DNA from 2 places in the Streptomyces sp. NPDC093568 genome. Region 1 is predicted to be linked to the other one. Evidence: riboswitches for the same ligand, from Rfam matches in the RefSeq annotation. Region 1 holds a riboswitch; the other holds the start of a gene.

Region 1 (15,714 bases):
AGCGCCGTCGCGGCCGCAGCCAGTCGCTTCGCCCGCTCCGCCCGCTCCTCCGGCCCCATGGTCAACGCCTCGTGCAGCGCCCGTGCCGTGCCGATCACGTCGTAGGGGTTGACGGGGATCGCGTCCTCGCCGAGTTCCTCGAAGGCCCCGGCCTCCCGGGACAGCACCAGGGCGCATCCCTCGTCCGAGACGAGCGGCACCTCCTTCGCGACGAGGTTCATGCCGTCCCGGATGGGGTTGACCAGCGCCACGTCCGCCAGCCGGTAGGCGGCCAGCGAGCGGGCGAAGTCGTCCTTGACGTGGAGCACGATCGGGGTCCAACCCGACGTCCCGTACCGGGAGTTGATCTCCTCGGCCAGCCGCTGGACCTCCGCCGTGTAGTCGCGGTACACCGCCAGGTCCTGCCGGGAGGGGTACGCGAACGCCACGTGCACCACCCGCTCGCGCCACTCGGGGTGGTCGTCGAGCAGCTGCCGGTACGCCAGCAGGCCGCGCACGATGTTCTTGGACAGCTCGGTCCGGTCGACCCGCACGATCGTCCGGCGGGCCGTGCCGTCCGGGGCGGTGCCGATCTCGTCCTTCAGCGCCGCCGTCCGCTCGGCCACGTCGGCCTCGTGCGCACGTGCCCGCAGGAAGTCCGCGTCCGCCCCCAGGCCGTGCACGCCGACCCGCGTGTCCCCGAGCCCTCCCGCGAACCGCGCGCAGCACTCCTCGAACGCGTCCGCCCAGCGCCGGGTCAGGAACCCCAGCCGGTCCGCGCCGAGCATCCCGCGCAGCACCTGCCCGGCGATGTCGTCCGGCAGCATCCGGAAGTACTCCGGCGGCGCCCACGGGGTGTGTGAGAAGTGGCCGATCCGCAGGTCGGGGCGCAGTTCGCGGAGCATCCCGGGCACCAGCGTCAGGTGGTAGTCCTGGACCAGGACCGCCGCCCCCGGCGCCGCCCGCGCGGCCAGCGCCTCGGCGAAGGCGCGGTTGTAGGTCTCGTACGACGCCCACTGCTGCCGGAACTGCGCGTCGAAGACCGGCTCCAGTGGCGTCTGGTACAGCATGTGGTGGACGAACCACAGCACCGAGTTCGCGATGCCGTTGTACGCGTCCGCGTGCACGTCGGCCGGGATGTCCAGCATCAGCACGCCGTCCTCGCCGACCCCGCGCCGCACCGCCTCGCGGTCCCCGTCGGACAGCGCCGAGCACACCCACAGGGCGCCCGCGTCCGGTCCGATCGCCGACAGTCCGGAGACGACTCCGCCGCCGCCCCGTTTGGAGTGCAGCGAGCCGTCGCCCCGCACCTCGTACGAGACCGGGCCGCGGTTCGAGGCGACCAGGACCTTGGCAGCATCGTGCGCATCCTGCGTGGAAGCCATACGCCTCAACCTAGCCCTCCCCGGAAACGCTCAAACGTACGGTTCCGCTCAGTGGGGGGCACTTGTACGCCCTGTATACGGCCGGTTTCCGGCGTTTACGCGACCTTCCTTGTCGCGTACTCGGCGATCTCCACCATGGGCGGCCGCTCCTCGGTGTCCACGGAGTACGTACGCGGCTCGAAACCGTCCTCGCCGCGCTCGAACTGGGTCAGCGACGGCCGCACCATGTGCCCGCGCGCCAGCCGCAGCTGTGCCGTGCGGTAGATCGCGGCGGACATCCGGCCGAGCGCCTGCCCGTCCTGGTGCCGGTGCTTGCGCACCCCCACGTCGACCTGGGCGAGCGAGTCCAGGCCCACCAGGTGCAGGGCGTCGACCAGCATGCCCAGCTCGACGCCGTATCCCACCGGGAACGGGAGCTGCTCCAGCAGCGACCTGCGCGCCGCGTACTCGCCGCCCAGCGGCTGCACGAAACCGGCCAGCTGCGGCCAGTGCATGTTCAGCAGCGGGCGCGCCATCAGCTCGGTGACCCGGCCGCCCTGTCCGGCCGCCGAGCCGAGCGGGCGGTCGTACATCGCCTTGACCAGATCCACGCCCGGGTCGGTGAGCAGCGGGCCCACGATCCCGGAGACGAAGTCGGAGGAGAACTCCTTCAGGTCGGCGTCGACGAAGCAGACGATGTCCCCGCTGGTGACCAGCAGCGAGCGCCACAGCACCTCGCCCTTGCCGGGCACGGCCGGGATGCGCGGGAGGATCTCGTCCCGGTGCACCACCCGCGCGCCCGCCGCGGCGGCGACCTCGGCGGTGCGGTCGGTGGAGCCGGAGTCCACCACGACGATCTCGTCGACCAGCGGGACCTGCCGTACGAGGTCATGGGCGATGACCGCGACGATCTCGCCGACCGTCTCCTCCTCGTTGAGCGCGGGCAGCACCACGGAGACCGACTGGCCCGTTCGCTGCTTGGCGGCCAGGATGTGATGTGGCGGGCGGTCGGTGACGGACCAGGAGCGGCTGCTCAGCCAGCGCTCGACTTCTTCCAGCACGGTTGGCGGCTCCTCACGGTTGTCTCGCGTTACGGACTGCTCTCTCAACTGTCCTGGCGTTCGGTTACAGTCTTGAACAACGCGGATGACCATCGCATGTCCGAGGCCGTCCGTCGTCAACAACCGAATACCGCTCATCCAGAGGGGCAGAGGGATACGGCCCGATGAAGCCCCGGCAACCCTCCAGTCGGTTCTCGTAGATCAGCGTCGATCGTCACAGTTGATCGTCTTCGCGAGGCTCCCGGCTAGGGAAGGTGCCAAATCCGTCTCACGACGAGATGCGTCGTGAGGAAGATGAGGAGAAAGGGCCTCGCCTCACATGGCTGTGCAGACTGTTGCAAGCACCACCGACTCCACCGTAGACCTCGGTCCCGCCGCGGCGCTGTCCTGCCGCGAGTGCGGCCACCGGGTACCGCTCGGCCCGGTCTTCGCGTGCGAGGAGTGTTTCGGCCCGCTGGAGATCGCCTACGACTTCTCGGCCTACGACACCGAGGAGCTCCGCAAGCGGATCGAAGCGGGCCCCGCGAACATCTGGCGCTACGCGCCCCTGCTGCCCGTCCCCGCCGACGTGGCCACCAAGCCGAACCTCAACCCCGGCTGGACCAAGCTCGTCCAGGCCGACAACCTCGCGCGTGAGCTCGGCGTCGACGCCGGCAAGCTCTTCGTCAAGGACGACTCCGGCAACCCGACGCACTCCTTCAAGGACCGTGTCGTCGCCCAGGCCCTGGAGGCCGCCCGCGCCTTCGGCTTCACCACCCTCTCCTGCTCCTCCACCGGCAACCTGGCCGGTGCGGTGGGTGCCGCGGCGGCCCGCGCCGGCTTCCGCTCGTGCGTGTTCATCCCGCACGACCTGGAGCAGGGCAAGGTCGTCATGGCCGCGGTCTACGGCGGCGAGCTCGTCGGCATCGAGGGCAACTACGACGACGTGAACCGTTTCTGCTCCGAGCTGATCGGCGACCCGGCCGGTGAGGGCTGGGGCTTCGTGAACGTCAACCTGCGGCCGTACTACGCCGAGGGCTCCAAGACCCTGGCCTACGAGATCTGCGAGCAGCTCGGCTGGCGGCTGCCCGACCAGATCGTCGTCCCGATCGCCTCCGGCTCGCAGCTCACGAAGATCGACAAGGGGCTGCAGGAGCTGATCAAGCTCGGGCTGGTCGAGGACAAGCCGTACAAGATCTTCGGTGCGCAGGCCGAGGGCTGCTCGCCGGTGTCGGCCGCGTACAAGGCGGGGCACGACGTCGTCCGCCCCCAGAAGCCGAACACCATCGCCAAGTCGCTGGCGATCGGCAACCCGGCGGACGGCCCGTACGTCCTCGACATCGCCCGCCGTACCGGCGGTGCGGTGGAGGACGTGACCGACGAGCAGGTCGTCGACGCGATCAAGGTGCTCGCCCGGACCGAGGGCATCTTCGCGGAGACCGCGGGCGGGGTGACCGTCGGTGTCACCAAGAAGCTCATCGACAACGGTGTGCTCGACCCGAACCTCACGACCGTCGTGCTCAACACCGGCGACGGGCTCAAGACGTTGGATGCGGTGGCCGGTACGGGGCTCACTGCGACGATTCGTCCCAACCTGGAATCGTTCCGCGAGGCAGGCCTCGTCTGAGCTGTCCGTCCCACCGAAGCCGCACACCGACCGGAGGTCACACCGCATGAGCGTCAACGTCCGCATCCCCACCATCCTGCGCACCTACACCGGCGGGCAGGCCGAGGTCGCCGCCGAAGGTGCCACCCTCGGCGAGGTCATCGCCGACCTGGAGAAGAACCACACCGGGATCGCCGCCCGCGTGCTCGACGACCAGGGCAAGCTGCGCCGGTTCGTGAATGTGTACGTCAATGACGACGACGTGCGTTTCGAGCAGGGCCTGGAGACCGCCACCCCGGACGGCGCCGGCGTCTCCATCATTCCGGCCGTCGCCGGCGGCTGACCGAATGACCGATCATTACCATCGGTAACCCCGGTCACCAAGAGTTCATCGAATTGCCCCCTCCGTGAGAGAAGCGGAGGGGGCAATTCTGTGTGGTTGAGCGAGGTACAGTTGGGGAACGTGCCGCCGATCTCCGAGTCGGTTGCCCTTGATTTCTGCCGTAAGCCCGACAAGAAGTAGCCAAAGTGTGCGGGTTTTATGCGGCTTTTGTTCCGTTTGCCGGGTCCGACTTGACCTGAAGTCAGCGGAATTGTCCCCACATTCCCGACCGGTCGTGCCCGGATTTCTCGTCCGATTGACCTGTTGCAGACGGCAGTTGGGCAGATACATTCAGCCGCGGTCGACGCGTTCCGGCGCACGCCCCCGACCGATGGGGGGTGAGGTCTGACCCGGATCCGCGAAGTGTGGATCTGTGCAAGGGCCAGTAATAGGGGAGTTAGGCATGGCTCAGGGCACCGTCAAGTGGTTCAACGCGGAGAAGGGGTACGGCTTCATCGCGGTCGACGGTGGTGCGGATGTTTTCGTCCACTACAGCGCGATCCAGATGGACGGGTACCGCACCCTGGAAGAGGGCCAGCGGGTCGATTTCGAGATCTCGCAGGGTCAGAAGGGGCCGCAGGCGGACATGGTCCGGCTGGCGACCAGCTGAAGCACGCGTCGACTTAAAGCAGCGACGTTCTTCTTCGAAGGGCCCGCACCTCCCGGGGTGCGGGCCCTTCGCCGTGCCCCGGGAGGCCGGCCCCCTTCGCCGTGCCCCGGGGGCCGGTCCCGGAGACCCCCCAAGGGGGCCCGATCCCCGAGAGCTGCTTGCACTCTCATGGGCCGAGTGCTAATCATTGGCGTTAGCACTCTGAAGGTGAGAGTGACAACGAAGGACCGGGTCGGTGAGGCCCGCAGGCCGGGTGGGGAAGGAACCCACGAGGCAGGCGAGCCGTCCGTCGCGGGCGCGGGCGCGGTCCGAAGGAATCACCCCCAGTCCTGGAGGGACCACTTCACATGGCCAAGATCATCGCGTTCGACGAGGAGGCGCGGCGCGGCCTCGAGCGCGGCATGAACCAGCTCGCGGACGCCGTCAAGGTGACGCTCGGCCCCAAGGGCCGCAACGTCGTCCTCGAGAAGAAGTGGGGCGCCCCCACGATCACCAACGATGGTGTCTCCATCGCCAAGGAGATCGAGCTCGAGGACCCGTACGAGAAGATCGGCGCCGAGCTGGTCAAGGAAGTCGCCAAGAAGACGGACGACGTCGCCGGTGACGGTACGACCACCGCGACCGTTCTCGCCCAGGCCCTGGTCAAGGAAGGCCTGCGCAACGTAGCCGCCGGCGCCAACCCGATGGCCCTCAAGCGCGGTATCGAGCGCGCCGTCGAGGCCGTCTCCGCCGCCCTGCTGGAGCAGGCGAAGGACGTCGAGACCAAGGAGCAGATCGCCTCCACGGCCTCCATCTCCGCCGCCGACACCCAGATCGGCGAGCTCATCGCCGAGGCGATGGACAAGGTCGGCAAGGAAGGCGTCATCACCGTCGAGGAGTCCCAGACCTTCGGTCTGGAGCTGGAGCTCACCGAGGGTATGCGCTTCGACAAGGGCTACATCTCGGCGTACTTCGCCACCGACATGGAGCGTATGGAGGCCGTCCTCGACGACCCGTACATCCTGATCGCCAACTCCAAGATCTCCGCGGTCAAGGACCTCCTCCCGCTGCTGGAGAAGGTCATGCAGTCGGGCAAGCCGCTGCTGATCATCGCCGAGGACGTCGAGGGCGAGGCCCTGTCGACCCTGGTCGTCAACAAGATCCGCGGCACCTTCAAGTCCGTCGCCGTCAAGGCCCCGGGCTTCGGCGACCGCCGCAAGGCGATGCTGAACGACATCGCCATCCTCACCGGTGGCGAGGTCATCTCCGAGGAGGTCGGTCTCAAGCTCGAGAACACCTCCCTGGACCTCCTGGGCAAGGCCCGCAAGGTCGTCATCACCAAGGACGAGACCACCATCGTCGACGGTGCCGGCTCCTCCGAGCAGGTCCAGGGCCGGGTCAACCAGATCCGCGCCGAGATCGAGAACAGCGACTCGGACTACGACCGCGAGAAGCTCCAGGAGCGCCTGGCCAAGCTCGCCGGTGGCGTCGCCGTCATCAAGGCCGGTGCCGCGACCGAGGTCGAGCTCAAGGAGCGCAAGCACCGCATCGAGGACGCCGTGCGCAACGCCAAGGCGGCCGTCGAGGAGGGCATCGTCGCCGGTGGTGGCGTGGCTCTGCTCCAGGCTTCCGGTGTCTTCGAGAAGCTGGAGCTGGAGGGTGACGAGGCGACCGGCGCTGCCGCCGTCAAGCTCGCCCTTGAGGCCCCGCTGAAGCAGATCGCCGTCAACGCCGGCCTCGAGGGCGGCGTCGTGGTGGAGAAGGTCCGCAACCTCACCCCGGGTCACGGCCTGAACGCCGCGACCGGTGAGTACGTCGACCTGGTCGCCGAGGGCATCATCGACCCGGCGAAGGTGACGCGCTCCGCGCTGCAGAACGCCGCGTCGATCGCCGCGCTGTTCCTCACCACCGAGGCCGTCATCGCCGACAAGCCGGAGAAGGCCGCCGCGCCCGCCGGTGGCGGTATGCCGGGCGGTGACATGGACTTCTGATCGACCTCGGGGTTTCGACTCCGGTTGATCAACGTCCTTACCGAGGGCGGTACTTCCTGTGGCGACAGGGGGTGCCGCCCTCGGTGCGTTTGGCGGGTGCGGGTGGTTCGTGGTTGCTCGCGCAGTTCCCCGCGCCCCTGAGCGGCATGCACTGCACGTACCTCAGGGGCGCGGGGAACTGCGCGACCAGCCCACGACCGCCCGCACCCGCCGACAAAGAGAACCCCCTTTTCGGGAATGTGCGGCCTCGTGAGATCAGTTGCTTAAGAGAGTGCAACAATGCGTGCGCACATACTGGGCGGTTAGCCGCCCCCCACTCCCGAGGAGCCCTCCACGTGACCGTCACCCAGCCCGCCGCCTCCCGCGCGGCCCAGATCCTGTCCCGGCCGACCGCGATCAACGGCCTCACCGTCCCGAACCGCATCGTGATGGCGCCGATGACCCGGATGTTCTCGCCGGGCGGCGTTCCCGGTGAGGACGTGCTGTCGTACTACGCGCGCCGGGCCGCCGCCGGGGTGGGGCTGATCGTGACCGAGGGGACGTACGTCGGTCACGAGTCCGCCGGGCAGAGCGACCGGGTGCCGCGGTTCCACGGCGAGGAGCAGCTGGCCGGGTGGGCGAAGGTCGCCGACGCCGTGCACGCCGCGGGCGGGACGATCGTGCCGCAGCTGTGGCACATCGGCATGGTGCGCCAGCAGGGCCAGCCGCCGTACGCGGAGGCCCCGGCCGTCGGTCCCTCCGGGCTGCGCATCGGCTCCGACGAGGTCACCGGGCGGGCGATGACCCGGAAGGACCTGGACGACGTGATCGGCGCCTTCGCCGAGGCCGCCGCCGACGCCGAGCGCATCGGCTTCGACGGCGTGGAGATCCACGGCGCCCACGGCTACCTGGTCGACCAGTTCCTGTGGGCGGGGACGAACCGCCGTACGGACGCCTACGGCGGTGACCCCGTCGCCCGTACGCAGTTCGGCGCGGAGATCGTGGCCGCCGTCCGCGAGAAGGTCTCCCCGGACTTCCCCGTCATCTTCCGCTACTCGCAGTGGAAGCAGGAGGCCTACGACGCCCGGCTCGCCGAGACCCCGGAGGAGCTGGAGGCCATCCTGGCCCCGCTCGCCGCGGCCGGCGTCGACGCCTTCCACGCCTCCACCCGCCGCTACTGGATCCCGGAGTTCGACGGCTCCGACCTCAACCTCGCGGGCTGGACGAAGAAGCTGACCGGCCGGCCCACCATCACCGTCGGCTCGGTCGGCCTGGACGGTGAGTTCCTCGGCGCGTTCGTCGGCCAGGGCTCCGGGCTCAAGGGCATCGACGACCTCCTGGACCGCCTGGAGGCCGAGGAGTTCGACTTCGTCGCCGTCGGCCGCGCGCTGCTCCAGGACCCGGAGTGGGCGGCGAAGGTGCTGGACGGGCGTTTCGGTGAGCTGGCGGCGTACGACGCGGCCTCGCTGAAGACCCTGAGCTGACGTCCCCTGGTCACCCCCTCGACGGGGGTGGCCTGCGTTGCTTGAGTAAGTCAATCAACTGACTTAAGGTTGCCTGAGTCAATCAGAATGGGTCGATCAGACACCCTCGCCTTGCTCGAGCGCCGACGGAGGCTCCGCCATGTCCCACCCCCCATCGCCGAGGCCGAACGCCGTGGTGGCGGTGCTGGCCTTCGCCGGGATCGTCGTCTCGCTGATGCAGACGCTGGTCATCCCGATCGTCCCGGAGCTGCCGAAGCTGCTGGACGCTCCGGCCTCGGACACCGCCTGGGCGGTCACGGCGACCCTGCTCGCGGCCGCCGTGGCCACCCCCGTGATGGGCCGGCTCGGCGACATGTACGGCAAGCGGCGGATGCTGCTGGTCAGCGTCGTCATGCTGATCGGCGGGTCCGTCGTCTGCGGGCTCAGCGACTCGCTCGTGCCGATGATCGTCGGACGGGTGCTCCAGGGCCTGGCCTCCGGTGTGATCCCGCTCGGCATCAGCATCATGCGCGACGAGCTCCCCGCCGAGCGCCTCGGGTCCGCCACCGCCCTGATGAGCGCCTCGCTCGGCATCGGCGGCGCGCTCGGCCTCCCGGCCGCCGCCCTCATCGCGGACAACTTCGACTGGCACGTCCTGTTCTGGACGTCGGCCGCCATGGGTGTCGTCGCGCTGGTGTGCGTGGTGCTGTTCGTGCCCGAGTCCCGGGTGCGCTCCGGCGGCCGCTTCGACCTGGTCGGCGGCATCGGCATGGCGGCCGGGCTGGTCTGCCTCCTGCTCGCCATCTCCAAGGGCGCCGACTGGGGCTGGACCAGCGGCACGACGATCGGCCTGTGCCTGGCGGCCGTGGTGATCCTGCTCGCCTGGGGCTGGTGGGAGCTGCGTGCCGATCAGCCGCTGGTCGATCTCCGGACGACCGCCCGCCGTCAGGTGCTGGTCACCAACCTGGCCTCGATCGCGGTGGGCTTCGCGATGTTCGCGATGAGCCTCGTCCTGCCGCAGCTCCTCCAGCTCCCCGCGCAGACGGGTTACGGCCTCGGCAGGTCGATGCTGGTCGCGGGCCTGTGCCTGGCGCCCTCCGGCTTGGTCATGATGGCCACGGCCCCGGTGTCGGCGGCCATCTCCCGGGCCAGGGGTCCCAAGGTCACGCTGATGATCGGCGTGCTGATCGTGGCCGTCGGCTACGGCCTCAACATCGTCCTGATGTCCCAGGTCTGGCACTTCGTTCTGGTCGCCTGCGTCATCGGCGCGGGCATCGGATTCGCCTACGGCTCCATGCCCGCCCTCATCATGAGCGCCGTGCCCGCGTCGGAGACGGCCGCGGCGAACAGCCTCAACACGCTGATGCGTTCCCTCGGTACGTCCACGGCGAGCGCCGTCGCGGGCGTCATCCTCGCCCAGATGACGACGGACCTCGGCGGGTACGCGCTCCCGTCCGAGAACGGCTTCAAGGTGGTCCTGGCGGTCGGCGCCGGGGCGGCGCTGCTGGCGTTCGTGGTGGCGTCGTTCATTCCGCGGCAGGGGCCGGCCACCCCCGGGGAGCCGGTCGCGCGGGAGGCGGCGGAGCCGGCCGGAGCGACGGCCGAGTAGGGGCTAAAGGTTGCCCAGCGGCTCGATGTCGACCTTCACCGGAGTGCCCCAGACGCGCAGCACCTCGTAGTCGGTGAACTCGTGCACAAGCCGGTAGGCCATGGCGGGACGCGGTCCGCGACGCTGGGCGGCGAGATACAGCTCCGCCTCCCGGCGGTCGCGGCGCGGGGTGCCGCACAGCTGCCACTCCTGCCCGTTCCACAGCTCCGGCAGCCAGCGCTGCTGGGGCTGCGGGCGGTCGCCGCGGACGCCGTAGCGGGACGGGGCGGTGTGCTCCGGAGTGCGGGGGGCCGCCGGGCCCGAGCCGTTGTACTCGGAGCGGCGGGCCGCCCGGCGCCGGGTCTCGCAGAGCAGGCAGAGGTCCGGGGCGGCGGGGTCCACCGGGCCGCCCGGATGCTCCGGACACCGGGTCGTCCGGGCGGCGGTGACGCTCTCGTCCAGCAGGTCGAGGGCGCGGCGCAGGTCCGCCTTGACCTCGTGCAGCCTGGCGTCCGGGGTGTCGGCGGTGAGGGCCTCGCCGTGCTCGCCGAGGAGGCGGAGGGCTCGGCCCAGTGCCGTCAGTTGCGCGTGGTTCATGGAAGCCAGTCTGCCTGCTGGGCCCAGGGTCAGCCCATGCTCTTCGCCCCGTCCAGGGACTCCCGGAGGATGTCGGCGTGCCCGGCGTGCTGGGCCGTCTCGGCGATGATGTGCAGCAGCGCCCTGCGGGCCGACCAGCGGGCGCCGGGCTCAAACCACGGGGCCGAAGGCAGCGGGTGGGAGACGCCGAGGTCGGGCAGCTTGGCGACCAACTCGTCCGTGCGCCGGGCCACTTCCTCGTACTCGGCCAGCACCCCGGCCAGCGTCTCGCCGGGCAGCAGCCGGAAGTCGTCGGCCCGCTTGGCGAAGTCGGCCTCGGTCATGGCGCTGAAGTCGCCCATCGCCGACGGGCCCCGCAGGATGAACTCCGCCCAGTTCCGCTCCGTCGACGCGACGTGCTTGATCAGACCGCCCAGACACAGCTCACTGGCCGTGGTCCGCTGCGCGGCCTGCTCGTCGGTGAGGTCACGGGTGGTGAACCGCAGGAAGTGCCGGTGCTTGGCCAGCGTCTCCAGGAGGTCGGCGCGCTCGTCGGTGACGGTGTCGTTCGTGGTCTCAGTCATGGGACTACCGTAGGAACCGATTAGGTCAGATCCTGTCCGCATCGACGAGCGCCGGCAAAGTTCGTCGCGTCAGTCGTGAAGTTGTCAGCCGTCGGCCGGCAGGGAAGTCAGACGGTTCAGGCGGTCGTACTGGTCCCGGGTGAGGCGCACGGTGTCGGCGCCGACGTTCTCCTCCAGGTGCGCCGTGCTCGCCGTGCCCGGGATCGGGAGGATCACCGGGGAGTGGGCGAGGAGCCAGGCCAGGGCGACCTGGGTCGGGGTGGCGTCGAGTTCCTTCGCGATCGCGGCGATCCGCGCCGAGCGTGCCCCCGAGGTGCCGGCCGCCGCCGGGCGCCACGGCAGGAAGGCGATGCCAGCCTCCTCGCACGCCGTCAGGACGGGCTCGTACTCGCGGTCGAGCAGGTTGTAGCGGTTCTGGACGCTCGCGATGTCCACGACGGCGCGTGCCTCGGTGAGTTCGGCGACGGTCACCTCGGACAGGCCGATATGGGCGATCTTGCCCTCGTCGCGCAGGTCACGGAGGGCGCCGAGCTGCTCGGGGAGGGGTACGTCCGGGTCGAGGCGGTGCATCTGGAGGAGCTCGATGTGGTCGAGGCGCAGGCGCAGCAGGGCCTCGTCGACCTGGGCGCGCAGATCGGCCGGCGCGCCCGCGTGCCGCCAGCCCTCGCCCGAGGTGGTCCGCCGGATCCCGACCTTCGTGGCGATCAGGAGCCCCTCCGGGTACGGGTGCAGGGCCTCGGCGAGCAGGTCCTCGTTGGCGCCCCAGCCGTACAGGTGCGCGGTGTCGATCAGCGTGACGCCGAGTTCGACGGCACGCCGGGCGACCGCGAGGCATTCGGCGCGCTCCCGCGCGGTCTCCGGGCGCAGCCGCATCGCCCCGAACCCGAGCCGCCGCACCTCCAGGTCGCCGCCGATGCGGAACGTCGTCGGTGCCGTCATACGGCCACGCTAACAGGGGAGTTGGTCAGTCTCCCGCCGATTTCAGCGCCGCGCGCAGATGGCCGTCGGCGTCGGCCAGGAGCCCGGTCGCGGTGGGTCCGTCCAGGTCCGCCAGCAGGACGAGGATCGCCGTCTTCACCTCGCCGTCCGCCTCGGTCAGGGCCCGCTCGATGTCGGCGTCGGCGGCGCCGGTGGCCAGGGCGACGATCCGGCGGGAGCGGGCCCGCAGCTTGTCGTTGGAGGCGCGGACGTCGACCATCAGGTTCCCGTAGGTCTTGCCGAGCCGGATCATCGTGATCGTCGACAGCATGTTGAGCACGAGCTTCTGTGCGGTGCCGGCCTTCAGCCGGGTCGAGCCGGTCAGCAGCTCGGGCCCCACGACGATCTCGATGCCGTGCTCGGCGGCCGCGGCGAGGGCGCTGCCGGGGTTGCAGGACAGCCCGATCGTCAGCGCGCCCCGCGTGCGCGCGTGTTCGACCGCGCCGATCGCGTAGGGGGTGCGCCCGGAGGCGGAGACGCCGACGACCGTGTCGCGGGGGGTGAGCGCGAGGGCGTCGAGGTCGGCGCGGGCGAGATCCGCGGAGTCCTCGGCGCCCTCGACCGAGGTGACCATCGCCTCCGGGCCGCCCGCGATGAGGCCGACGACCTGGTCGGGGGCGGTGTTGAAGGTGGGCGGGCACTCGGAGGCGTCGAGCACACCGAGCCGGCCGGCGGTGCCGGCGCCCGCGTAGACGAGCCGTCCGCCGCGCGCCATCCGCTGCGCGACGGCGTCGATGGCGGCGGCGATCTCAGGGAGGCGCGAGGCCACGGCGGTGGGCACGGAGGCGTCCTCGCCGTTCATGAGCCGGGCGATGTCGAGGGTGGGGAGCTGATCGATCTCGGCGAGCTCGGGCCGGAACGCCTCGGTGGTGAGGGTCTCCAACTCCGCGCGGAGATCACGGGGGGTGGATGCAGAGGTCATGAGCAGACGGCTCTTTTCAACTCCGGTGTGCTGACGTACCTGAGGGGCGCGGGCAGCTGTTCTACCGGCGGTGCCGATGCGCCAGCGCCTCGTAGGAAGCCGACAGCGCGGGCGCCGCCGTGTCGTAGGTCCGCTGGGCGACCCCCACGAACAGACAGTCCACGACGAGAAGCTGACTGGTACGGGACGACATCGCCGCGGGACGCAATTCGCTCTCCCGGGCCGTCGACGTGGTGAGGATGTGGTCGGCGTACTGGGTCACCGCTCCGTCCGGCCGCCCGGTGATGGCGACCGTCGTGGCCCCGTGCTCGAAAGCGACCCGCAACGGCTCTATGACGTCACCGGTGGACCCCGAGTGGGTGATGGCGATGGCCACGTCACCCGCGCGCAGCTGCACCGCGTTCGTCACGGCGAGATGCGGATCGCTGTGGGCATGGGCTATCAGCCCTATCCGCAGCAGCTTCTGGGTGAGGTCCTGGGCGACCAGCCCGCTCGCCCCGACGCCGTACACGTCGATGCGCCGGGCCCCGGCGGCGGCCGCGACGGCGGCGCCCAGCTGCACGGTGTCCAGGCCGGCGGCCGTGTCCGCGAGGGTCTGCTGTTCGTCGTAGGCGAGTTTGGCGACCACGTCGGCGATCGGGTCGTCCACCGCGATGTCGGTCGTTATGGCGGGGGCGCGGCCCGACTGCTGCTGGGCGGCGAGGCCGGCGAGGGCGAGGCGCAGATCGCGGTAGCCGGGGTAACCGAGCAGGCGGGCGGTGCGTACGACCGTGGCCTCGCTGGTGCCGGTGAGTTCGGCGAGGCCGGTGACCGTGAGGGCCGCGCAGCCCGCCGGGTCGTTCGCGACCGCTTCGGCGACGCGCTGCATGGAGCGGGTCATCGACGGGGCGAGCGTGCGCACCTTGGCCGCGAGGGCGGCGGGTGCGGGGGCGCGGTCGAAAGTTTCCTTCACTTGACGGGTCACATCTGAAAGGTATTTTCAGAACCGGGCCGTGGTCAAGAGTGCGCACAATAGGAGCATGGACCCCGTGACCCCGCTGGAACAGGCGCTGCACACCGCCCGCGCCCTGGTGCTCGCCGACCTGGCCACCGGTGACGTCGCCGAGGCGGACGTCGTCTCGCTGGTCGAGGAGGCGGTCGTACAGCGGCGCTGGTGGGTGGAGCAGTGGCCGGACGGCGTGGAGTACGTGGCCGGCCTGGTCGCCCAGGACGTGCAGGACGCGCTGCTGGACCGCTACGGCCGCTGGCCGCTGTGCCCGGTGTGCGGCACCGGTGACCCGCACGCGCTGGACGTCGAGCCGGACCTCGGGCCCGATCCGCACTGGGTGTGCCACAAGGCCGGGGTGAAGGTCGCCCCCGTGGGCTCGTTGGGGCCGGCCGTGGCGGGCGGGGCGCCGTCCTCGTGACGATCTACATCGACCCGCCCACCTGGCCGGGCCACGGCCGGATGTGGTCCCACCTCGTGAGCGACCTGTCCTACGACGAACTGCACACGTTCGCCGAGGAGTTGGGCGTCCCCCGGCGGGCCTTCGAGCGGGACCACTACGACATCCCCGCCCACCGCTACGCCGACGCGGTACGCGCCGGCGCGGTGGAGGTCAGCAGCCGAGAGGTGGTGCGGCTGTTGCAGGGGTCCGGCCTGCGAAGGCCCAAAGGGCGTGACTGGAGCTAGACGGACCGGGGCTGGGCGAACTGGCCCGGCTGGTAGGAGCCGGCCGGCTGCTGGACCAGGACGTTCAGCCGGTTGAAGGCGTTGATCAGGGCGATCAGGGACACCAGCGCGCCGAGTTGCTCCTCGTCGTAGTGCTTGGCGGCGTTCTCCCAGACGTCGTCCGGTACCCCGCCGGCCGCGTCGGCGATCCGGGTGCCCTCCTCCGTCAGCTCCAGCGCGGCGCGCTCGGGCTCGGTGAAGACGGTGGCCTCGCGCCAGGCGGCGACGAGATTGAGACGGACCGTGTCCTCACCGGCGGCGACGGCGTCCTTGAAGTGCATGTCGGTGCAGAAGCCGCAGCCGTTGATCTGGCTGGCGCGCAGGGTCACCAGGTTCGCCGTCGCGGTGGGCAGCCCCGAGTCATGGAGCACCTTGCTCGCCGCGACGATGTGCTTCACGAACTTGGCGACGGTCGGGATCTCAAGGGCGTTCAAACGGGCGTTCATGACGAACTCCTCTGTCATTGGCCGTGATCGGTGGTTACACAGCTATGACGGAGGGGCTCACCCGAGTGTGACGTGAGCAAATGTGACCTGAGTCACTCGCTGTTCGCGGCCGCGCGCCGGCGGACGTACAGCCTCAGCTCCCGGTCCATGTCCCGCTCCTCGTGCGCGGTGCGCTCCTCCTCGACGCCCGCCCGCACATACCCCGCGCGCACGGCGACGCCCTGCGAGGGGACGTTGTCCTCGTGGATGGCCGCGACCAGGGCGTCGACGTCGTCCCTGGCCAGGGCATGCTCCGAGAGCGCGCTCAGGGCCTCGGACGCGTAACCGTGACCCCGGGCGGCCTCGGCGAGGTCGTAGCCGACCTCGGCCTGGCCCTCCTCGTCCGGTACGCCGTGGAAGCCCATGCCGCCCACCGCTCGCCCGTCCTCCCGCCGCACCAGGACGAACAGCCCCCACTCGGGCCGGTGCACGCCCTCCTCGTACGCCTTCGTCATCATGCCGGCGGCGTCGCGCGTG
Region 2 (15,714 bases), on a different contig from region 1:
CACGGCCTCCGGCTCGGCGGCCAGGATGCGGGGCATGGCCAGGATCAGCGTGTCCTGCCCCTTGCGCGGCACCAGCCGGGACACGCACACGATCACCGGCCGGTCGGTCAGCCCGAGCCGCGCCCTCACCTCGTCGCCGCCCGATCCCGGATGGAACGTCTTCTCGTCGACCCCCGGCGGCAACTGCACCATCCGCGAGGCGGCGTCCGGCGTCAGCGCGGTCGCGATCCGCGAGCGCGTGTACTCGCCGAGGTAGGTGATGGTGTCCGTCGACTCCCCGATCCGCCTCAGCAGCTGCCGGGCCGCGGGCAGCTGGGCCCACCCCGCCTCGTGACCGTGGGTCGTGGCCACCAGCCGCTCGGCGCCCGCCTTGCGCAGCGCCGGGGCCATCAGGCCGAGCGGTGCGGCGGCCCCGAACCACACCGACGTACAGCCGTGCTCGCGCAGCAGCCCGACCGCGCGCCGGGTCGCCCCGGGCGTCGGCAGCAGCATCGTCGTACGGTCCCGTACGACCGTGGAGGGCTGCTCGGCGTCGAAGGCGGCCGTGGCCTCGGCGCCCTCGCGGCCGCGCTTCCAGGTGGAGGCGTAGACGACCAGCCGCTCGGGGTCGAGCCGCAGCGCCATGTTGTGCAGGAACGCCTGGATGCCGCCGGGGCGGGGCGGGAAGTCGTTGGTGACGATCAGGGTCTTGTGCATCGCCGCGAACCTTACCGAAGCCGCTGTTCACAGCCCGGGCCCGGCCACGTCTGTGGCCCGCACACAGCTGGACACGACATCATGTTCCTTTCAAGGCGGGAAGCGAACGGCAGGGGATCCGGTGGAGACGACGGGCACGCGGCTGTCCCTGGCGTGGCTTCTGGGCGTCTGGGCGCTGACCAGGGTGGCCCTGCTGCTGTTCGTGTTCAAGGTGTACGTCTTCCCCGGCCCGGACGTCACCAGTGACGTGTCGGTGATCTACCAGGGCTGGTACGAGGTGCTGCGCACCGGAACGTTCCCGCTGCACGACGTCACCTGGCAGTACCCGCCCGCCGCGGCCCTGCCGGTGCTCTCCCCCGCGCTGGTGTTCTGGCTGGACTACCCGTCCGCCTTCTTCGTCCTGGCCTTCACCGCCGACCTGGCGGTCCTGCTGCTCCTGCTGTACGCGGGCCTGCGCCCCGGCCTCACCCCGCGCGGGGCCTGGGTGTGGGTGGCGGGCGTACCGCTGCTCGGACCGACCGTGTACGCGCGCTACGACGTGATGGTCACCGCGGTCGCCGTGGCCGCGCTGCTCGCGGGTGCCCGCCATCCCCGGCTGTTGGGGGCGCTGGCGGCGTTCGGGGCGATGCTGAAGGTGTGGCCGGTGCTGCTGCTGGTGGCGGCCCGTGGGCGCCGCGCCTGGGTGTCCGCCGTACTGACCGCCGGCGCGGTGTCGGCCGGCTTCGCCCTCGCCATGCCCGGCGCCTTCACCTTCCTGACCTTTCAGCGCGACCGGGGCACCGAGGTGGAGTCCCTGGGCGCGCTGGTCTTCCATGTGGCCCGGCAGTACGGCTGGGAGGGCCAGGTGCTGCTGAACTACGGCTCGGTGGAGTTCCTCGGCCCGTACGTCGACGTCGTCAGCACCGCCGCCCTCGCCCTGAGCGGGCTCGCCTTCGGGTGGCTGGTGCTGTGGCGGCTGCGGGCCCGCCGCTTCCAGCCGCACACGCTCGCGGACGCGGCGTTCGTGGCCGTGCTGATGTTCGTGACCACCAGCCGGGTGATCAGCCCGCAGTACCTGGTGTGGCTGGTCGGTCTCGCGGCGGTGTGCCTGTGCTTCCGCGAGAGCCGGATGAGAATCCCGGTCGCCCTCGTCCTCGCGGCGTGCCTCGTCACGGTCCTGGAGTTCCCGGTCTGGTTCGCGCACGTCGTCGCGAGCGACGCCCTCGGGGTGAGCCTCCTGTTCGCGCGCAACGGCCTGCTGGTCCTCGCGACCGTCCTCGCGGCCCGCGTGCTCTGGCGCGCGACGGCGGTCCGAGCGGCCCCGGTCCTCGTGCCGGCCCAGCCCACCCGCGCCAGGGAAACGTCCCTGCCCTCCTGAGAGCGCACGGTCCCGGTTCAGCCGAGCTGCGCGAGCAGGTACTGCCGCCACTGCCCGGTGAACTCCTCCAGCGATGTCCCGAGCACGTCCTTCAGCGCCCCCTCGACCGCCCCGGCCCGCCGCTCGTGGGCGCCCACCGCGCGGTAGAACTCGGCGAGCCTGACCTCGCCCCAGTGGTCGGCGATCATGCGGCAGGCCATCCAGCCGCCCTCGTAGGCCCGCGCCAGCCTGGTCGCGTCGCCCGCGAAGCCGAAGTCCGCGTCGGACGGGAGGCCCAGCGGTGTCTCGCCGTCGGACACCGCGCGGTGCAGTTCGGGGGCCGCCTCGGACGCGGAGCGGCCGCTGCCGAGGTAGCCGATCCAGTCGGCGTAGCCCTCCGAGAGCCACAGCGGGGTGGCGGCGGTGGTGTGGGCGCGGGTGGCGACATGGGTGGTCTCGTGGGTGAGGACGACCTGCTTGCCGGTCTCGCCGAGGACGCCGTACGCGTCGGGGTTGAGGATGATCCGGTCCGCGGGGGCCGTCGCGGGGGCGCCGGTCTCGCCGGTGGTGACCGCGGCGATCCCGCGGTAGGAGGAGGCGGGCGCGCCGAGCAGCCCCGCCATGCCGGTCAGCGAATCCGGTACGAGGACGACGACGTGCCGGGCCCAGTCCGGGCCCCACGCCTGGGACACGGCCGGCACCGCGTGATCGGCCAGCCGCGCGTAGCGGCGCAGCCGGTCGGCGGGCTGTCCGACGCCCAGGACGAGGCTGTCCGCGCCGCGTACGACGCTCACCTCGCCCTGGTCCCACAGCTGCTGCGCGGAGCCCTTCGCGGGCCGCTCGGACTCGACGTACCAGTGGCCCTGCGCGTCCAGCGCCAGGCTCAGCGTGCGGCCGACCCGGACCGGGGAGCGGTCGTAGCCCTCGACCCGATAGCGCAGCTCGACGTCGGCGAGGGCGGTGTCGCCGGTGCGGCGCAGGCCGGTCAGGTGGTACGACCAGGCGGCGAGGGGCACCGCCCGCAGGTTGTCGAACCGGTCCCGTGCGCCCGTGCGCAGATACGCCGCCTCGTCACGGCCGACCGTCGCGGCGGCCCGCCGGTCGAGCAGGCTCTGGACGTCGGCCTTGGCGCTGTCGGTCGCGGGCCGCCCGCCGCAGCCCACCAGGCCGACGAGCAGCAGGCACAGCGCCACGACGACCCGCGTTCCCGACGCCCATCGACCAGCCACTTCCCGATCGTACGGCGGCAGCGGCTTTCGGGTCAGACCCTGGTGACCGTCGCTCCGGGGATCATGCCCACCGGGTCGTAGCGCACGGGCGCTCCCGGGTAGGGCGCGTGGATGACCTGGCCGTTGCCCATGTACATCCCGACATGGCTGGCGTCGGAGCGGTAGGTGACGATGTCGCCGGGCTGGGCCTCGGAGATCGGGACCTGCCGCCCGGCGTACCGCTGCCCCTGCGAGGTGCGGGGCAGGGAGACGCCGGCCTGGGCGTACGACCACTGGACCAGGCCCGAACAGTCGAAGCCGGAGGGCCCGTTGGCGCCCCAGATGTACGGTCTGCCCAGCGCCGACTGGGCGGCGGCGACGGCGGCCGCCGCGCGGCCCGAGGCGGGGACGGCGCCGCCGAAGCCCTCGAAGCCCGGCATGCCGGAGCGGCCGGAGCGGGAGGCGCGGTCGTAGGCGGCGCGGTCGCTCGCGGTGAGGGAGTTCAGCAGCCGGCGCGCCTCGGCGAGCTTGCGCTCCACGGTCCGCTTGTGACCGGCGACGGCCTTGCGGCTCTTCTCCAGCTCGACGAGCTTGCCGGCCGCCTCGCCGCGCTCCTGGGCGAGTTGGCGCATGGCGTGCTGGAGCTTCTTCAGCTCGCCGGCCTGGTGGGCGCTGATCCGGGCGAGCGCGGCGGCCTTGTCGAGGTAGTCCTCGGGGTTGTCGGAGAGCAGCAGCGCTAGGGAGGGGTCGAGGCCGCCGGAGCGGTACTGCGCGCCGGCCAGCGAACCGAGCACCTCCCGCATGGAGTTGATGTCCTCCTGCTTGCGCGCGATCCGGTCCTGCGCCCGGCTCACCTGCTCACGGAGCTGGTCGGCGCGCTCGTCGGCCCTGTTGTAGGCCTCGGTGGCTTTCTCGGCGTCCTCGTAGAGACGGTCCACCTTGGCCCGGGTGTCGTCCTGTGGCGCGGCCGTGGCCGACGTGACCCCGAGGGCCGCGGCGGCGGCCGACATGACGCAGAGCGCTGCGCCCGCGCCCCGGTCGAACCCGGGCGATGCAAGACGACGATGGGACACCACGGGAAGCCGCTCTCCTTCCGCTGGCGGACAGGGACCTTCCCCGGTGGCCGGAACACCGGCGACGGGGAAACGCGGCAGACAGTAGCTCCGTGCGGGGGCCGCGACCAACGACCGCCGTGAGCACACAAAGTGACGCCCCGCCTCTGACGCAGGTCATGGGCGGGGCGTGGGGTCAGTCGGCGGTGCCGTAATTCCCTCGTTCGGGCGGCACGCTGTGTTGATCTTGCGGGCGCTCGGCCGGGATCAGATGCGGACGCCGAACTGGAACGGCATGTTGTTGATCGACTCGTAGCGGACGACCGTGCCGCTGCGCGGGGCGTGGATGATCTGGCCGTTGCCGGCGTAGAGGCCGACGTGGTGCAGGTCGCCGTAGAAGATGACCAGGTCACCGACCTTGAGCTCGCTCATCGACAGGTGCGTGCCGGCGCTTGCCTGGGCCTGCGAGGTGCGGGGGATGGAGACACCGGCCTGGGCGTAGGCCCAGGAGGTCAGGCCCGAGCAGTCGTAGGAGGCGGTGCCGGTGGCGCCGTAGACGTACGGCTTGCCGAGCTGGCTCTGGGCGGCCTGGAAGGCGGCCATGGCGCGGCCGGAGGCGGAGCCGGTGTTGCCGAGGTCGACGCGGTCGGCGGAGGAGCGGCTGGCGCGCTCCTCCTGCGCGGCGAGGGCGGCCTTCTCGGCGGCCGTGAGGCTGTTGAGCAGCTTCTGGGCCTCGGCGAGCTTGGCCTGGACTTCCTTCTTCTTCTTGCCCAGTTCGGTCCGGGTAGAGGAGAGGTCCTTGAGCTTGTCGGCGGCCTCGGCGCGCTGCTGGGCGAGTTCGCGCTGCTTGTCCTGGACCTTCTTCAGCTGGTCGACCTGCTGGGCGCTCAGCTGGTCCATCGTGGAGGCCTTGTCCAGGTAGTCGTCCGGGTCGGACGACAGGAACAGCTGGACGGAGGAGTCGATGCTGCCCGTGCGGTACTGGGCGGCGGCCGCCAGGCCCATCGAGTCGCGCAGCTCGTTCAGGTCTTCCTGACCGCGCGCGACGTTGTCCTGGATGGTGGAGATCTCCTTCTGGAGCTTCTCCTGCTTCTCCTTGGCCCCGTTGTACTTCTCGGTGGCCTGCTCGGCCTGCTCGTAGAGCTTGTCGACCTTGGCCTTGACCTCGTCCTTGCTCGGCTTCTCGCTGGGGGCCGCGTTGGCCGCCTGCGAACTGATGGCCACGGCTGCAGCCGCCGCGGTGGTGAGCACGGTCACGCGCGCTCGGCTCGGCTGCTTCGGTCGACGGTGGGACGCCACTGAGGTGAAACCCTTCTTGTGAGTGATCACCCGCTCGGAGGTTCGACGCCAGACCCTAGTGACCCTCTTGTGATCAGATCAAATCCTCACAGGAAAAATCTCGTCACACACATCATTCTTTACACACAACTCACATGGCGTGATGCGCGGTTGACGCTACGTTGCGTGACGGACCTGCCAATTCGGGCATTGGGTCCGTACGTTGGCCTATCTAGGACAGGCGCTTCAGAAGCACCGCAGAAGCCACCGGTCGGGCGCCGGCCTTGGCCACCCCGTCGGCGACCTCGCGGTCGGTCGAGGCGACGATGACCGGCCGGCCCGGCGGCTCGGCGCGCACCAGCTGGCGGATCAGCTCGTCGGCGGTCACACCGGGCTTGGAGAACAGCACCCGCACCCCGCGCGGCGGCGCGAGCAGGACCGGCGCGGCGAGTTCGGCCCCGTCGAAGACACAGGTGACCTCGGCGCCGGTCTGCGCGGCGAGCTGCGAGAGCTGGCCGAGGAGCCGCAGGCGCTGCTTCTCCAGCGGCATCTGGGGATAGCCGGTCTTGGTGACGTTGTAGCCGTCGACCACCAAGTGCGCCTGGGGCAGGGCGAGGAGCTGGTCGAGGATCGCGGGGTCGTCCTCGGACAGCGCCCGCGCGGCGATGTCCTTCGGGGTCATTCGTCCCGGTTCGACCGCGTCCACCGTCTCGGCGGGTCGTACGGACACCGGCGGCAACGCCAGTTCCCGGCGCAGCCCTTGAGTGGCGTCCAGAAGGGTGTCCAGAAGCAGCCGGACGCGCATGTCCTCGACACTGCGCCCCTCGCGTGCCGCTCTGCGCGTGGCCTCCAGGGCGGCCTCGGCCTCCCCGAGCCGCGCCTTGAGCCGCCGGGTCTCGCTCTCGGCCGCGGAGACCTGCGCGTGGCCCTCGGCGCGCACGCCCTCGATCTCGCCCTGGACCTTGCGCAGGGCGGCCTCGCCGCGCTTGACGTCGCTGAGGGCGGAGCGCAGCTTCCGGTGAAGCGATTCGGCTTCCTTCTTCGCCGCGTCCAGCTCGGTGCGCAGCCGCTCGGTCTCGTCCCGGGTGTGCTCCCGGGCGTGCGCCAGCTCCTCGCGCAGCCGCTCCAGCTCGGCCCGGGTCTCCTCGTCGGCGCGCTCGGCGTCGGCGCGCTGGGCCTCCTCGCCGGCCGCCGTGACCAGCTTGACCCAGCCGGTGGGCCGCAGAACATAGGCCGCGGCCGCCACGTCGAGCGGGTCCGCGGCCGCAGGCGCCGAGCCGGAGTCGAGGGCGCCGGTCAGCTCCGGCTGGGCCTCTCTGAGCTTCTCCCCGATGCGCTGGCGGAACAGCGGATCCGTCTCCATCGCGGCGGCCATCGCGTTGCCGGCGAACTTGGCCCGCCGGTTCGGCGCGAATCTGGCGTACTGCCGAAGCTGCGCGGGCAGTTCGCCGACGGTCAGCCCGCCGAAGCCGTCGGACACGATCTGGACGACCCTGCGCCGCACGCCGTCGGGCAGCGGACGGTCGAGCACCTCAGCGGCGCCGTCGCCCGGCCCCCCGCCTTGTGTCTCCACCATCCGTCACACCCCACTATCCGTGCGGGGGCCGTCCCCCCTCGTCAGGAGCCGGCGCCCGGCCTGTCCACGAGTTCCACCTTGTCCACCGCGTTGCACCAGCGGCAGCGCACCGACTCGATCGTCTCACTGAGCACCTCGCGCTCCTCGACCTTCGGCTCGCCGGCCAGATCGAGGTGGACGTACTCCACGACCTTGGACGAACGCGTCACGTCGAACCGCGTGAGATTGCCACAGAGGGTGCAGCGCCACCGCGTCGTGGCGGTCGGCAGGGGAACCGTCATCGTGACCGTCCACTTCCTTCCAGTGTCCGTGACCGGAGTCCCCGGTGCGTGTGGCTCGTAACCCTACGGCCTGGCGGGTACTCGCCGCCCGTCCGTCCCCGGCGGCGAGGCGCTCTGCGCGGCTGCGTCCCGTTACGTCATGCTCTGTGTTCATGATCGGCAACTGGAGCGTGGCGTGTTTCGGAGCCCGGTGCGGCAGAGCGGGCCGATCGGTCCGAGCCGTCCTGCGCTCGTCGACGCCGGTGACGTACGGGCTGATCGTCCTGTGCTGCCTGCTGTTCCTGGTGGGCCCGGCGGCGGGGCTCAATCCGGTGTACGGCTCCGGCGAGGGGCTGGCGGCCGCACAGCGGGCCTACTTCCACCGCTGGGGCGTCGTGCCCGAGGAGCTCTTCGAGGGCTCGGCGCGGGCCGCCCTCACCCCCGCGACGGCCCTCTTCGTGCACGGCAGCTGGGTGCACCTGCTCGGCAACATGCTCTTCCTCTACGTCTTCGGCGTGATGACCGAGGAACGGATGGGCCGCGTCCAGTTCACGCTCTTCTACCTCGGGTGCGGCTATCTGGCCCTGCTGGGCTACGCCGCAGCCAACGACGACTCCACCCAGTCCCTGGTCGGCGCGTCCGGGGCGATCTCGGCGGTCCTCGGCGCCCTGCTGTTCCTCTTCCCCGCGGCGCGGGTGACAAGCCTGCTGCCGTTCCTGTTCTTCCTGCCGCTGCGCTTCCCGGCCTGGGTCGTGCTGCCCTTCTGGGTGGCGCTGCAGTGGGTGGCCGCGGGGCGTGCGGGCCAGGGGCCGGGGGTGGCGTATCTGGCGCACCTGGTGGGCTTCGGACTGGGCTTCGGCTACGCGTGGGCCCGCTTCGGGCGGCCGACTAGAGTGAAAGCCGCCCCAGCTCCGGCCCCCGAGGGAGAGAACCAGCCGTGATCACCGCGATCGTCCTGATCAAGACCAGCGTGGACCGGATCCCCGAGATCGCGGAGCGGATCGCTTCGCTGGAGAGCGTGACCGAGGTCTTCTCCGTCACCGGCACCTACGACCTGATCGCGATGGTGCGCGTGAAGGAGCACGAGGACCTGGCCGAGGTCATCCCCGGGCGGATCAGCAAGATCCCCGGCGTCGAGGGGACGGACACGCACGTGGCGTTCCGTACGTACTCGCAGCACGACATCGAGGCGGCCTTCGCCATCGGCCTGGACAGCTGAGACCCGGTGCACGGCTCAGGATGAGGAGTTCCTCGTCCTGAGCTCGTCGTCGCCGCCGGGCGACCCGGGCAGGATCGTCGGAGGCGGTGCGGCACGGCATGGCGCAGCGCTGGCGGGCCTCCCGTACGGCCTTCTCGCACCGGATCGCGGCACTGGCCGCCGTAGTGGCGATCCCCCTGGACATCGCCGCGACCAGCTTCGCCCTCACCGACCAGCCGAAGTCGCCCGGGGGCCCGCCCAGGGTGGAGCTGGACAGCGGCTCCCCCACACCGACGCCCGCCCGGCCCGCACCCGCGCCGAACGACGAGGTCGTCTCCCGCCCGCCGGTGACCGACAGCCCCGCGACTGGCTGTGCGGCGCATGCGGCGTGGCGCGCGTCTTCGGCCCGCAGAAGGGGGCGACGCCCGCGCAGGTCGAGCAACTATCGGCCGGGCTGGTGAACTGGGCGGACGCCCTCACCCGCGACCTGGGGCCGTGGGCACCGACCTGCACCACGGCCCCGGCACCGGAGCGTCCGGCGGCCTGGGCGCGGGCCTCGCCGCGCTCGGCGCCCGGCTCTTCCCCCGCTTCGACGTCCTGCTCGACCACCTCGGCCTCGAGGCCCGCCTCGCCCGTGCCGACCTCATCGTCACCGCCGAGGGCGCCCTGGACCACCACACGCCCAAGGGCAAGGTCCCGGCCGAGGTGGCCCGCCGGGCCAAGCTCCGCGGCCGCCCGGTGCTCGTGCCGGCGGGCACGCTGGGCGAGGGCGCGCAGGGCGTTCCCGGCGTCGACGCGTTCAGCGGCATCCTGCCGGCGCCGATGGCCCTGGCGGAGGCCCTGGTGCGGGCCTCCGAACTCCTCACGGACGGGACCGAACGCGCCCTGCGGATGAATCTGCTGGGCGCCCGGCTACCGGCTCACGCGGAGGTGTCCGGCACGCAACGGCCGTCCTCGGTGCGGTAGTTCCAGCGGGCGCCGTCCGTGACGAGCTCCTGCACGGCGTTCACGAACCGCTCGACGTGCTCGTCGGGCGTACCGGCGCCGAAGCTCACCCGGATCGCGTTGAGGGACTTCTCGCCCGGCGCCGCCTCCGGGGCCCCGCACTCGCCCTGGGCCTGCGGGTCGCTGCCCAGCAGGGTCCGCACCAGCGGGTGGGCGCAGAACAGCCCGTCCCGCACTCCGATGCCGTACTCGGCGGAGAGGGCGGCGGCGAAGTGGGAGCTGTTCCAGCCGTCGACGACGAAGGAGATCACGCCGACGCGCGGGGCGTCGTCGCCGAAGAGGGAGAGGACGCGGACGTCCGGCACCTCGGCGAGACCGGCCCGCACCTTCTCGATCAGGTACTGCTCGCGGGCGACGAGGTCGTCGAACCCGGCCTCGGTGAGGGCCTTGCAGGCGGAGGCGATGGAGTAGGCGCCGATGACGTTCGGGGAGCCGGCCTCGTGGCGGGCGGCGCTGTCGTGCCAGTCGACGTCCACTCCCCCGTCCTCACGCCGGGTGACCTTGCGGCTGGCACCGCCGCCCGCGAGGTACGGCTCCGCCTCGCGCAGCCAGTCGGCACGGCCGGCCAGGACGCCCGAGCCGAACGGGGCGTACAGCTTGTGGCCGGAGAAGGCGATCCAGTCGACGTCGAGGTCGCGGACGGAGACCGGGTGGTGGGGGGCCAGCTGGGCGGCGTCCAGGACGATCCGGGCGCCGTGTGCGTGCGCGGCCGCCGCCAGTTCCCGTACCGGCCACAGCTCGCCGGTGACGTTCGAGGCGCCGGTGACGCAGACCAGGGCCGGGCCGTAGGGGTCGCGGTCGGCGAGGGCGCGCTCCAGGGTCTCGACGGCCTGGCGGGGGGTGCGGGGCGCGTTGAGGTAGGTGACGCGGGCGTCGCGCCAGGGCAGCAGGGAGGCGTGGTGCTCGGTCTCGAAGACGAAGACCTGGCAGTCGGCCGGGAGGGCGGCGGCGAGGAGGTTGAGCGAGTCGGTGGTGGACCGGGTGAAGACCAGCTGGTCGTCGTCGCGGCAGTCCAGGAACTCGGCGACCGTCCGGCGGGCGTTCTCGAACAGGTCGGTGGAGAGCTGCGAGAGGTACCCGGCGCCGCGGTGAACGCTGCCGTAGTACGGCGCGTAGGCGGCGACGTCGTCCCAGACACGCTGGAGGGCGGGGGCGCTGGCGGCGTAGTCGAGCGCGGCGTAGGTGACCTCGCCGCCGGTGACGAGCGGGACGGTGACATCCCGGCCCAGAACGGGCAGGGGGGCGCAAATGGTCTGGGCGGCGGCAGCGGTGGAGACAGACATGGGGGAACTCCCGTGAAGGGCATGCCGGTTGAAGACATGCGGGAAAGAGAAAAGGGTGCGCGGAGGCGGGGCTCAGCAGCCCTATCGCATTCGCTTGCTCACGGAAGACTCCCTCGAACGACCAGGACCCCTGGTTTCGAGAGGGGCCCGCGCTTGCCGCAGACTTCGCTGCCTACGGCCTGGTCTTCACCCGGGGCACCCCGCCACGGACGGAGGGTTGCCGGACAGTCGGCCGGGGCCTCATGACTGTCACTCATGACCTGGTACAGGAACGTACGTGAAATGATCGTCGTCCCGCAACCCGTGTCCGGATCGCGGGACGATCTCGCGCGCTAGCGGTTGCTCGCAGCGACCCAACGCTCCAGCGTCCGCTTCGCGGACCCCGAGTCGATCGACTCCGCCGCCTTCGCCATGCCGGCGCGGATCTGCTCCGTCAGCGGCGCGTCGCCGGGCTCCAGCGCCACCAGCGCCGCCGCCGAGTTCAGCAGGACGGCGTCCCGCACCGGGCCCGTCTCGCCGTCCAGCAGACGGCGGGCGACCTCCGCGTTGTAGGACGCGTCGGCGCCGCGCAGCGCCTCCACCGGCACCAACTCGATGCCGACGTCGCGCGGGTCGAAGGCCTCCTCGGTCACCTTGCCGTCGCGCACGACCCATACCCGGGACGTGGCGGTGGTGGTGAGCTCGTCGAGCCCGTCGTCGCCGCGGAACACCAGCGAGGAGTTGCCGCGCTCGGCGAAGACACCCGCGACGATCGGCGCCATGCGCGGGTCGGCCACGCCGACCGCCTGGGCCTTCACCTTCGCCGGGTTGGTCAGCGGACCGAGCACGTTGAAGGTGGTCCGGATGCCCAACTGGCCGCGGGCCGCCGCCACATGCCGCAGCGCGGGGTGGAACTTCACCGCGAAGCAGAAGGTGATCCCGGCCTCCTCGGCGACCTCGGCCACCCGCCCGACCGGCAGTTCCAGATTGACGCCGAGCTTCTCCAGCACGTCCGAGGCACCCGACGCCGAGGACGCCGCCCGGTTGCCGTGCTTGACGACCTTCGCGCCCGTGCCGGCGATGACGATCGCCGACATCGTGGAGATGTTGACGGTCTTCGCGCCGTCGCCGCCGGTGCCGACGATGTCGACGGTCTCCCCCGGCACCTCGATCACGTTCGCGTGCGCGTACATCGTCCGGACCAGCCCGGTGATCTCCTCCACCGTCTCGCCCTTGGCACGCAGCGCCACGACGAAGCCGGCGATCTGCGCGTCCGTCGCCTCGCCGCGCATGATCAGGTCCATCGCCCAGGCGGTGTCGTCGGCGGACAGGTCGGAGCCGTTCAGCAGGCCGTTCAGCAGCAGGGGCCAGGAGCGGGCCGCCGCGGTGTCGCCTCCGGCGGGGGTCACAGCGCTCATAAGCCGCTCCAGGGTCAGGTGTCCCGCACTGCGGGACATGAGTCTCAACGAGGTCCACCCTATCCAGCCCCGGGCACGGCGAAGGGCCCCGTCCGTACAACGGACGGGGCCCTCAACCGTGGCGTGGCAGGCGATCAGTGGTGGCCGTGGCCGCTCGTGATCTCCTTGTACTCCTCGACGGTCGGCTTGGGGATCTGGCCGTCCTCGCCGAAGTACGACTTGCTGAGCTTGGCGCGCAGCTTCTCGGAGCCCTTCACCTTGCGCTCGACGCCGTTCTCGTCGACCGTCGGGCCGATCTCGGCCGGCTGGTACTGCTCGTGCGCGGTGAGCGTGTACAGCGCGTCCTGGCTGAGCGGCTCGTGGACCTCGATGAACTCACCGTGCGGCAGGCGCTTGATGATGCCCGACTCGCGGCCGTGCAGCACCTTGTCCTTGTCCCGGCGCTGCAGGCCGAGGCAGATCCGCTTGGTGATGATGAACGCGAGGACCGGTCCGGCGAAGAACCCGATCCGGACGAACCAGGTGACCGCGTTGATCGACAGGTGGAAGTGGGTGGCCCACAGGTCGTTGCCACCGCCGACCAGGCCGATCATGTACACCGTGACCCAGGCGACGCCGAACGCGGTACGCGTCGGGGCGTTGCGCGGGCGGTCCAGGATGTGGTGCTCGCGCTTGTCGCCGGTGACCCAGGACTCGATGAACGGGTAGACCGCGATCGCCATCAGGACCAGGCCGAAGAGCACCAGCGGGATGAACACGCCCAGGACGAGCGTGTGACCCCAGAAGTTGACCTCCCAGCCCGGCATGTACCGGACCAGACCCTCGGCGAAGCCCATGTACCAGTCGGGCTGGGCGCCCGTGGACACCTGGTCCGGCCGGTAGGGGCCCATGGCCCAGATCGGGTTGATCTGCGCGATCGCCGCGATCACCGCGATGACACCGAAGACCAGGAAGAAGAAGCCTCCGGCCTTGGCCATGTAGACCGGCAGCAGCGGCATGCCGACGACGTTCTTGTTGGTCTTTCCGGGACCCGCGAACTGCGTGTGCTTGTGGTAGAAGACCAGGATCAGGTGGCCGACCACCAGGCCGAGCATGATGCCCGGCAGCAGCAGGATGTGGATCGAGTAGAAGCGGGCCACGAAGTCGGTGCCCGGGAACTCGCCGCCGAAGAGGAAGAACGAGATGTACGTGCCGACGATCGGCATGGACAGGATCGCGCCCTCGGTGAAGCGGACACCGGTGCCGGAGAGCAGGTCGTCCGGGAGCGAGTAGCCGGTGAAACCGGTGAACATGCCCAGGACGAACAGCAGGAAGCCGAACAGCCAGTTGATCTCACGCGGCTTGCGGAACGCGCCCGTGAAGAACACGCGCATCATGTGCACGAACATGCCCGCGAGGAAGATCAGCGCGGCCCAGTGGTGGATCTGCCGGATGAGCAGACCACCGCGCACGTCGAAGGAGATGTGCAGCGTGGAGCTGAACGCCTCCGACATGAGCTGTCCCTGGAGCGGGACGTAGGAGCCGTGGTACTCCACCTCGTTCATCGACGGGTGGAAGAACAGCGTCAGGTACACACCCGTGAGGATGATGATGATGAAGCTGTAGAGGCAGACCTCACCCAACATGAACGACCAGTGGTCGGGGAAGATCTTGCGCATGTTGGCCTTGGCCAGGGAGTAGATCCCGAGCCGGCCGTCCGCCCAGTCGGCGACGCGCTCGCCGGCCGGTGCCTTCCCGCGCGAGCGGGACTCTGTGGTCTCTGTGGTGCTCATCCGCGCTCCCAGAATGCAGGACCGACGGGCTCTTCGAAGTCGCCGAGCGCCTCGAGGTAGCCCTCGTCGTTCACACCGATGCGCAGCTGCGGCAGGGCGTGACCGGCGGGACCGAAGATCACTCGGGCACCGTCGGAGAGGTCGAAGGTGGACTGGTGGCAGGGGCAGAGCACGTGGTGCGTCTGCTGCTCGTACAGGGAGATCGGGCAACCGACGTGGGTGCAGATCTTCGAGTACGCGACGATGCCCTGGTAGGACCAGTCGAGCTCTTGCTTGTCCTTGATGTCGTCGGGCTGGAGCCGGACGATCATCAGGGCGGCCTTGGCGATCTCGTTCTGGAAGTCGTGGTCGTGCTCCTCGAGGCCCTCCGGCTTGGCGAAGGTGAGGGAGCCGACCGCGACGTCCGAGGGACGCAGCGGCTCGTTGGTGTTCATGTTGACGAGCAGCTTGCCCTTGGACCACAGCGTGTGGCGGAGCTTGGTCCCGGGCAGCGGGCCGAGGTCGCGCAGCAGGACGACGCCGGAGAGCGGGAACAGGGCCAGCGCACCGAACATCGTGTTGCGGATCAGCTTGCGGCGACCCAGCGCGGACTCCTTGGCGCCCTGCTTGAAGTCGGCCATGACCTTGGCCTTGACCTCGGGCTCCGCCGCGATCGGGTGCCGGTCGTCGGCGACCTCCACGTCGGACATCAGGGTGCGGGCCCAGTGGACCGCGCCCGCGCCGATGCAGAACAGCGCCGCGCCGAGGGTCAGGCCCAGCGCGAAGTTCAGCGCGTTGAGGTGACCGATCGGGAAGACGAAGATCGCCTTGTCGTGCGGGATCGCGACGTACGACGCGATGAAACCGACGGTGGCCAGCATCGACACCGTGAACAGCAGGGCGACCGTGCGCTCGGACCGCCGGGCGGCCCGCTCGTCGATGTCCTGGATCCGGTGCTCGTGCGGCGGCAGGCCGGGGTCGGCGAAGGGGTGCTTCTCGTCGGCTACCGCTACGCGGGCGTCCTGCTCAGCGGGCAGGTTCTCTTCTGGAATGTCTTGGCTACTCATGACTTCTTGGCCTTTGCGGTCCGAGCGGCGACCCAGATGGCGACCGCGATCAGGGCGCCGAGACCGAAGATCCAGGAGAACAGGCCCTCGCTGACCGGCCCGAGGCCGCCCAGCTCCAGCCCACCCGGGTTGACCGTCTCGTCACTGTTGACCGCGTGCAGGTACGCGATGATGTCCTTCTTGTTCTGCTCCGACAGCGTGGTGTCGGGGAAGGACGGCATGTTCTGCGGGCCGGTCTGCATGGCCTCGTAGATGTGCTTGGGGTCGACGCCCTCGAGGCTCGGTGCGTACTTGCCCTTCGTCAGCGCGCCGCCCTTGCCGGTGAAGTTGTGGCACTGGGCGCAGTTGTTGCGGAAGAGCTCGCCGCCCTTGCCGATGTCCGCTCCCTCGGGGCCGTACTGCTCCTCGGTCGGGACGGACGGACCGGCACCCAGCGAGGCGATGTACGCCGCCAGCTGGTCGATCTCGGCCTGCGAGTAGATGTTCTTCTTCTTCGGGACCTGGGCGCCCTGGGAGGTGGCGGCCGGCATACGGCCCGTCGAGACCTGGAAGTCGACGGCGGCGGCGCCGACGCCCACCAGGCTCGGACCGTCAGAGGTGCCCTGAC

Evidence for each region. Region 1 has a riboswitch for S-adenosylmethionine ahead of thrC (threonine synthase). Riboswitches for the same ligand answer to the same signal wherever they lie in the genome.
Region 2: it holds a riboswitch for S-adenosylmethionine, as region 1 does, so the genes downstream of both, ACIRD7_RS22875 (aminotransferase class V-fold PLP-dependent enzyme) here and thrC (threonine synthase) in region 1, are expected to answer to the same signal.

What each region holds. Positions count from the first base shown of each region.
Region 1 is NZ_JBIWJD010000006.1:141,515-157,228, forward strand. Features, by position in the region: gene ACIRD7_RS24435 (trehalose-6-phosphate synthase) at 1-1,364, opposite strand, end outside; gene ACIRD7_RS24440 (glucosyl-3-phosphoglycerate synthase) at 1,460-2,404, opposite strand; SAM riboswitch class I at 2,536-2,705, shown strand; gene thrC (threonine synthase) at 2,724-4,010, shown strand; gene ACIRD7_RS24450 (ubiquitin-like small modifier protein 1) at 4,057-4,332, shown strand; gene ACIRD7_RS24455 (cold-shock protein) at 4,775-4,981, shown strand; gene groL (chaperonin GroEL) at 5,329-6,951, shown strand; gene ACIRD7_RS24465 (NADH:flavin oxidoreductase) at 7,287-8,414, shown strand; gene ACIRD7_RS24470 (MFS transporter) at 8,554-10,002, shown strand; gene ACIRD7_RS24475 (hypothetical protein) at 10,006-10,578, opposite strand; gene ACIRD7_RS24480 (DinB family protein) at 10,608-11,141, opposite strand; gene ACIRD7_RS24485 (aldo/keto reductase) at 11,226-12,080, opposite strand; gene murQ (N-acetylmuramic acid 6-phosphate etherase) at 12,106-13,041, opposite strand; gene ACIRD7_RS24495 (MurR/RpiR family transcriptional regulator) at 13,103-14,005, opposite strand; gene ACIRD7_RS24500 (hypothetical protein) at 14,061-14,447, shown strand; gene ACIRD7_RS24505 (DUF4031 domain-containing protein) at 14,444-14,713, shown strand; gene ACIRD7_RS24510 (carboxymuconolactone decarboxylase family protein) at 14,710-15,198, opposite strand; gene ACIRD7_RS24515 (GNAT family N-acetyltransferase) at 15,291-15,714, opposite strand, start outside.
Region 2 is NZ_JBIWJD010000005.1:465,066-480,779, forward strand. Features, by position in the region: gene ACIRD7_RS22820 (glycosyltransferase family 4 protein) at 1-696, opposite strand, end outside; gene ACIRD7_RS22825 (glycosyltransferase 87 family protein) at 818-2,053, shown strand; gene ACIRD7_RS22830 (hypothetical protein) at 2,071-3,261, opposite strand; gene ACIRD7_RS22835 (NlpC/P60 family protein) at 3,294-4,250, opposite strand; gene ACIRD7_RS22840 (NlpC/P60 family protein) at 4,560-5,591, opposite strand; gene ACIRD7_RS22845 (NYN domain-containing protein) at 5,803-7,146, opposite strand; gene ACIRD7_RS22850 (hypothetical protein) at 7,188-7,427, opposite strand; gene ACIRD7_RS22855 (rhomboid family intramembrane serine protease) at 7,580-8,347, shown strand; gene ACIRD7_RS22860 (Lrp/AsnC ligand binding domain-containing protein) at 8,344-8,625, shown strand; gene ACIRD7_RS22865 (hypothetical protein) at 8,724-9,065, shown strand; partial or broken gene ACIRD7_RS22870 (glycerate kinase) at 8,963-9,570, shown strand; gene ACIRD7_RS22875 (aminotransferase class V-fold PLP-dependent enzyme) at 9,525-10,892, opposite strand; SAM riboswitch class IV at 11,037-11,153, opposite strand; gene trpD (anthranilate phosphoribosyltransferase) at 11,225-12,289, opposite strand; gene ACIRD7_RS22885 (cytochrome bc complex cytochrome b subunit) at 12,424-14,061, opposite strand; gene ACIRD7_RS22890 (Rieske 2Fe-2S domain-containing protein) at 14,058-15,107, opposite strand; gene ACIRD7_RS22895 (c-type cytochrome) at 15,104-15,714, opposite strand, start outside.